DNA from 3 places in the Micromonospora sp. USAFONa4 genome. Region 1 is predicted to be linked to each of the others. Evidence: riboswitches for the same ligand, from Rfam matches in the RefSeq annotation. Region 1 holds a riboswitch; each other region holds the start of a gene.

Region 1 (2,251 bases):
GTCCGCGCCGGAGTACCGGGCCACCGCGCCGTACCAGGCCGCCGGGTCGGTGCCGGCGCCGACCGGGGCGCCGATCTCCTTCTGGTACGCGGCCAGCAGCGCCGCGCCGCCCCGGATGTTCGCCGTGACGTCCGTCCGCAGCGACTCCTCGCTGGCGCCGGTCAGCCCGGCGGCGGCGTCGACGGTCCGCAGCGCGGCCTCGGCGGGCGGCGTGGCGGCCGGCGGCTCGTGGGCCTCGGCGAGGGACGGGCGGGAGTCGTCGCCGCGCGGGTCCTCGGTGCCCTCGTCGTGGTGCGTGCCGCCGGCGAGGGCGGCGACGTGCTCGGCGTCGGTGAGGTGCATCGGTCCGTAGCCGCCGCTGGTGCTCGGCGTGCCGGCGTTGGTGTCCCAGCGGGACTGCAGGTAGGAGACTCCGAGCAGGACGCTCTCCGGTACGCCGTACTCGGCGGCCGCGGCGGCGTACTGCTGCTGCCGGTCGTCCACCGGCGCTGCCGCGGCGGCGGACCCGGCGGCGGTGAGCGGCGTCGTCGCCATGGCGGCGGCCACGGCGGCGGCCAGCAGGACGCGTCTGCTCCTCGATGTCGCTGACAGGTGCATCAGACCCCCAGTTCGGACGGGCAAAGGTGGGGTCACCTTCGCCCCGCCCGCCGCCTCTGGTCAATACCTTTCCGTCAGACACTTCAGAAGGAAGAAAATCTTCGTCGCCCGGGTTGCGGATCCGCCCGACCCGGACGGGTACGGAGTGTCACCGCCCGTAGGGTTGCGGATCGATAACGGTCGTCTCTACTCTGGTCCTTCGTCGGCCGGTGACATTCCGTCCAACCAGGGCGGTGACGGTCCGACACCGCCGAGTCGCTCCCGAGCGAGCCGGGGACCCAGGTTCCCCGGGGTGAATCCGCAGTCCCTGCGGTAGGGCGCCCCTTCCCGCCCGAACCCGTCAGCTAACCCGGTAGGCGGTACGGAAGAAGGAGCACGAAGCCCGGTGGCACACCATGCCCCGCGGCCACCGTCGGCCCGGTCGGCCCTCGCCGACCCGGTGACGGCTGCGCCGCGCCCACGCTGGTACCGCTGCACCACCGCCCTCGCCGCCCTGGCCGCGTTCGCCGTCGTCCTGACCGGCGGCGCCACGGCGGCCCACGCCGAACCGACGGTCGCCGAGATCGAGCGGCAGATCGACGAGGACTGGAACAAGCTCGAACCGATCATCGAACGGCACAACGCCACCCGCCAGGACCTCGCCGCCAGGCGGAAGCAGGCCGACGCGCTCGCCGCGCAGATCGGGCCGCTGGAGAAGCAGGTCGACCAGGCGATGGAGAAGGTCGGCGCGCTGGCGGCCCGCGCCTACAAGGGCGAGAACGTCTCCGCCGTCAACGCCCTGCTGGGCAGCCGCTCACCGAGCGAGATGATCGGGCAGCTCGAACTGCTCGACCAGTTCGCCCAACACCAGCAGCGGGACGTGCGGCAGGTCGCCGAGCTGCGCGACCGGTTGGCCGCCAGGAAGGCACCGCTGGACGGGATGGTCGTCCAGCTCAGCCGCACCGAGGCCCAGCTCGCGGCGAAGAAGAAGCAGATCAACGCCGAGATCGACCGGTTGCAGAAGCTGCGGCTGCGGGTCTACGGCAACGGCGGCGGCGGACCGCTGCGTCCCGCCCCCTGCCCGGCCGGCTATCCCGGCGGCCCGGCCGGCACCGCCGTGAAGTTCGCCTGCGCGCAGATCGGCAAGCCCTACGTCTGGGGCGCCGAGGGGCCGAACTCGTACGACTGCTCCGGCCTGATGCTCGCCGCCTGGGCGAAGGCGGGGGTGTCGCTGCCGCACAACGCCGCACAGCAGCGCCGGGCCACCGCGTCCGTCAGCCGGGGAGAGCTGCGCCCGGGCGACCTCGTCTTCTACTACAGCGACCTGCACCACGTCGGCATGTACGTCGGCGGGGGCTGGGTGGTGCACGCCTCCCGCGCCGGGGTGCCGATCAAGATGAAGAAGGTCGACGACGGCCCGATCCACAGCTACGGCCGCCCCGGCTGAGTCGCGCGGAGGGCCCCCGCCCGGCGGGGGCCCTCCGCGTGCCCACGGGGTCGGGTCAGCGCGTCGGCCAGGTGCGCCAGTGCTGCCAGGAGCGGCTCGGGGTCGGTCCGCGCTGCCCCTGGTAGCGCGAGCCGTAGACGGCCGAGCCGTACGGGTGCTGCGCCGGCGACGAGAGCCGGAAGATGCAGAGCTGACCGATCTTCATGCCCGGCCAGAGGGTGATCGGCA
Region 2 (2,251 bases), 2.0 Mb from region 1:
TGCGGCGTGGCCGGTGGCGCGGGCCGGGCCTGCCGCTGGCCAGCCTGCTCTTCGTGGCGACCTGGGTGGTCGCCGCGCAGTGGGTCCGCGCCGAACTGTGGGCGGCGCTGCTCTCGGTCGCGTACATCCTGGTCATCGCCGCGGCGGCGGACGCGGACGTGCGCGGGCGGCGCTCGCCGTGGCGGTCCCGGCCGATGATCTGGCTGGGTGAGGTCTCCTTCGCCTTCTATCTGGTGCACGTCCTCGTGATGATCACCGTCCTGCGGCTCACCGGAGACTGGGGCGTCGGCTTCACCGGCTGGTGGGGGCTGGCGGTGGTGCTCGGCTTCCTGCTGGCCAACCTGGCCCTGGCCGGCCTGTTGCACCGTCTCGTCGAGACGCCGATGATGCGGCTGCTCACCCCGCGCAGGCCGGCCCGGGCGCCGCAGGACGCCGACGGCGCCGGGCAGGACCCCGGCGGCCCCGGGGCGGCGCGGGGGGACCGGGGCAGCGCCGTGCCGCGCCCCCGGGCCGCCGACCCGCAGGGCGACCACCGACCGACGTACGCCGACTCGCGCTGAGCGCCCCCGGCGGCCGGAGAGTCCGGGCGACGAAATCCCGACCGTTTCGGTGACGCCGGTCACCACGCCGGCGAACCGGTCATCGGGCGCGGCCCGGTCGATTCCTGCCGGGGTTTCGGCGCCGATGTCCGCCACTTGTCCCGTTGTCGCCTGAAGGTGCGTGCAGAAACGGTCGTCCCATTGAGTCGCGTCAGTGGCGAAGTGCCCGCAAAAATTGTCTCCCGATCAAGGTTTAGGCAGGTGGGACGGGGTTGGCACGGCGCGGACCGGCCAGTAATGTCGGCGCGTCCGGTGCGGTACCCGATCGCCAGAGGCGACGCCGCGCCGACCCGCCTAATCGTGAACGACGAACCGGGGACCCAGTGCTCGTTGGGGTGAATCCGTGGGCCGTGGGCCCGTGGTAGGGCGTTCTTCCCGCCCGAATCCGTCAGCTAACCCGGTCGGCGGTGTCGGAAGGAGTTCCATCTTCATGCCACACCCGTACACCCCTCGGTTGTGCCGCCGTCTCCACGGCGCCGCGGTGACCGCGCTCGTCCGCCCGCAGGTCATGAGCTGACCCACCGGTCACCGTCCGTCGCCCGGCGTCCCGGGCGCATCCCCTGAGTGGCCCACCACCCGCCCGGACACCCGTCCGCGCGGCGGTCCGCCCTGCCCTCGGCGTGGACCGACGGCCGCTCACCCCCGAGCCCGTGGAGGAAACCGTGAAGCACCACCTCAAGCGACAGCTGCGCCGTCTCACGTCCGAGCGTCCGTACCAGCTGGCCGCCGCGTCCGCCGCGGCGCTCGTGCTGGCGTCGGGCACGGGCGCGCTGCTGGCCGGAGGCGACGAGGCCCCCGCCGCCGCGCAGGCCCCGGTGGCCGCCACCGAACTGCGGGACGACGCGGCGGCCTCGCGCAGCCAGGCCCGGGTCGCGCCCGCCCCGTCCAGTGCCGCCCCGGTCGCGTCCAGCGCCGCCCCGTCGGCCAGCGCGTCCAGCGCCGCCCCGGACCCGGACCTGACCCGCAAGCCGGCGCCGCCGAAGCCTCCGGCCGCCAGGAGCCTGGACTACGACTACCAGGCCCAGACCACCTTCTACAACTGTGGTCCGGCGGCCGTCCGGCACGCCCTCAGCGCCGCCGGCATCGCGCGCAGCCAGGACGCCCTCGGCGCCCAGCTGGGCACCGACCAGATGGGAACCGACTCGGCCGAGGACACCACCCGCGTGCTGAACGCGACGGTGAAGGGCGACCCGTACCGGACCCGGATGATCCCCGGTGGCGCCGCCACCCCGGCCCAGATGGACCGGCTCCAGGCCGACGTCGTCGCGGCCATCGCCGACGGGCGGGGCGTCGTGGTCAACGTCGCCGGCAGCGCCACGGACACCGACGGCGGCTGGCACTCCTTCCCCGGCGGCCACTACGTCGCGGTGGTCGGCTACCAGGACGAGGGGCGGCTGGTGAAGATCGCCGACTCGGCGAACCCGGCGGCCGCGTCGTACTGGATGAGCACCATCGCCCTGGCGAACTGGGCCGCCACCCGCGGCTACTCCGCCTGAGCGACGCCGTCGGGCGTCGGCTCCCCACCCGGGGGGTCGGCGCCCGATGTCGTGTCCGGGTCACGGCCCTCGCCCGCGGCGCCCGACGGGTGGCACACTGCGCCCATGGTCGATGAGTCGGGTGACCGGGACGGCCGGCGGGTGCTCCTGCTCCTG
Region 3 (2,251 bases), 1.7 Mb from region 1:
AGCACGGCGAGCCGGTCGGCGTTGCGCACGAAGTACGCCGACAGGTTGTTGCCGTACGTCCGGTCGCCGCCGGTGGCGTCGCCGCCGAAGCCGCCCTTCTGAGCCGCAAAGTCGCAGGCCCGGCCCTTCGGGTGTTCGCCCGAGCCACCGGGGCGGTAGCAGGAGACGTAGCGGGTGAAGCCCGCCGCCTTGGCCTGGTTGAGCGCGTGCAGGGTGCGCGGCGTGATGCAGCCGTTGGCGGGGGTGGGGTCGTTGACGCTGCACGACTCGCGCGGCCAGGAGCCGTCGGAGTTGCGCGGGGCCGCCTTCGCCGTCTTGCTGGAGGTGCCGCCCGGCGAGGTGCCCGCCCCCGTGGACTGCTGCCGCTGTTGCTGCTGCTCGCGGTTGGCGACCGTCAGCGCCCGCTCGGCCTGCTCCTTGCGCTTGGCCATCACGGTGACCTGCTTGCGCTGCTCCCGGATCTCGCCGTCCAGGGCGAGCTTGGTGCGGGTGGCCTGGTCCCGGGTCTCCTGGAGTTCGCGCAGGGCCCGGTCCTCCTTGGCGGCCACCGCGTCGAGGGCGGCGGCGCGGTCCATGAAGCCGTCCGGCGAGCTGCTGTTGAGTAGGGCGGACGCCACGCTGAGTCGGCCGGTGCGGTAGGCCGCCCCCGCGATCTCGCCGACCCTGGCGGTGTGCGCGGCCAGCTCGACCTCGGTGGTCTTGAGCTGCGCGGCGAGCTGCTGCTGCCGCCTGGCCGACGTGTCCAGGGCGCGCTTGGCGTCGAGGTAGCCCTTGCTGGCGGCCTCCAACTGGGCCCGCAGGGCGGGGGTGCCGCCCTCCTCGTCCTGGCCGGGGGCCGCCGCGAGCAGTCCGGCCCGGGTGGCGGCCGCCGCCGGGGCGGCGGTGACCGGGGCCACCGCGGCGCCGAGGGCGAGCATCGTGGCGATCAGGGCCGCCGTCCGGGCGGCACGTCGTCGTACAGGTGCCATCACTGGCATACACGTGTCCTTCCGTCAGCCGCCGACCGGGTTAGCTGACGGGTTCGGGACGGAAGATCCCTACCGCTGAAGCGGATGCACCCCACGAACATGGTTCCCCGGTTCGCCCCGCCGGGCGATTAGGCGGCGGCCACCGCCGGCACCGGTGGGTGCCGCCTGGCGGAGGCCGAAGCCGAGCCTACCGGTGCCGGTGTGACTGATGCAGCGCAGGTGACGCAGGGTGTACGTCCACTAACAGTCAAATCCGGCATAAGCGCACAATACTCTCCCAGATTTAAGGTTGTCCTCATTACCACTCAAGCGACCCGCAGGCCCCGCGCGACGCTCCGGGCTCGATCTGCAACGTGGCGTGCTCGATGTGGAAGTCGTCGTGCAGCGCGGCCCGGGCGGCGCCCAGCACCGCGCCGACCTCCGCGCCGGGTGCCATGGTCAGGTGGGCCGAGGCCACCTCCATCCCGGAGGTCAGCGTCCAGACGTGCAGGTCGTGCACCTCGGCGACGCCGGGCACGGCGGCCAGTCGGTCGTGCACCGCGGTCACCTGGAGGTGCTCCGGCGCGGCCTGCACCAGGATGCGCAGCGCGGCCCGCCCGAGCCGCCAGGTGCGCGGCAGGATGAGCACCCCGATCGCGACCGCCACCAGTGGGTCCGCCCACCACCAGCCGGTGGTGGCGATCAGCAGCGCGGCCCCGATCACGCCGAGTGACCCAAGCAGGTCGCCGAGCACCTCCAGGTACGCGCCGTGGACGTTGATGCTCTCCTTCGCCCCGGAGCGCAGCAGCGCGAAGGCGCCGATGTTGGCGAGCAGGCCGAGCACGGCGACCACCAGCATCGGGCCGGCCAGCACCTCCGGCGGGTCGCCGAAGCGGCGTACCGCCTCGATCACGACGTAGACCGCGACGCCGCAGAGCAGGGCGGCGTTGGCCAGTGCTGCCAGTACCTCCAGCCGGTAGAGGCCGAAGGTGCGCTGCGGGTCGGCGCCCGCCCGCCGGGTCGCGGCGATCGCCGCGAGCGCCATGCCGATGCCGAGCACGTCGGTGAACATGTGCCCGGCGTCGCTCAGCAGGGCCAGCGAGCCCGTGCGGAAGGCCGCCACCGCCTCCACCACCATGAGGCCGGCGAGCAGCCCGAACGCCGCCCAGAGCCGGCCCCGGTGGCGGTGCGCGGCATTCGCCACCGACCCGTGATGGTGGTCATGACCTGCGCCCACGCGCCCACCCTCCGTCAGGCGTCCGGATTCACGTTCAATCTATGCTCACATCGCTATGTATGCAAGT

What was found. Region 1 has a riboswitch for cyclic di-AMP ahead of AC0OO9_RS15085 (C40 family peptidase). Riboswitches for the same ligand answer to the same signal wherever they lie in the genome.
Region 2: linked by a shared signal. The riboswitch ahead of AC0OO9_RS24205 (C39 family peptidase) and the one ahead of AC0OO9_RS15085 (C40 family peptidase) in region 1 are both predicted to bind cyclic di-AMP.
Region 3: linked by a shared signal. The riboswitch ahead of AC0OO9_RS06960 (coiled-coil domain-containing protein) and the one ahead of AC0OO9_RS15085 (C40 family peptidase) in region 1 are both predicted to bind cyclic di-AMP.

What each region holds. Positions count from the first base shown of each region.
Region 1 covers NZ_CM170072.1:3,445,094-3,447,344, forward strand. The annotation lists gene AC0OO9_RS15080 (N-acetylmuramoyl-L-alanine amidase) at 1-597, opposite strand, end outside; cyclic di-AMP (ydaO/yuaA leader) riboswitch at 836-970, shown strand; gene AC0OO9_RS15085 (C40 family peptidase) at 983-2,023, shown strand; gene dcd (dCTP deaminase) at 2,079-2,251, opposite strand, start outside.
Region 2 covers NZ_CM170072.1:5,492,695-5,494,945, forward strand. The annotation lists gene AC0OO9_RS24200 (acyltransferase family protein) at 1-560, shown strand, start outside; cyclic di-AMP (ydaO/yuaA leader) riboswitch at 881-1,021, shown strand; gene AC0OO9_RS24205 (C39 family peptidase) at 1,250-2,095, shown strand; gene AC0OO9_RS24210 (alpha/beta fold hydrolase) at 2,201-2,251, shown strand, end outside.
Region 3 covers NZ_CM170072.1:1,697,263-1,699,513, reverse strand. The annotation lists gene AC0OO9_RS06960 (coiled-coil domain-containing protein) at 1-968, opposite strand, end outside; cyclic di-AMP (ydaO/yuaA leader) riboswitch at 982-1,113, opposite strand; gene AC0OO9_RS06955 (cation diffusion facilitator family transporter) at 1,267-2,184, opposite strand.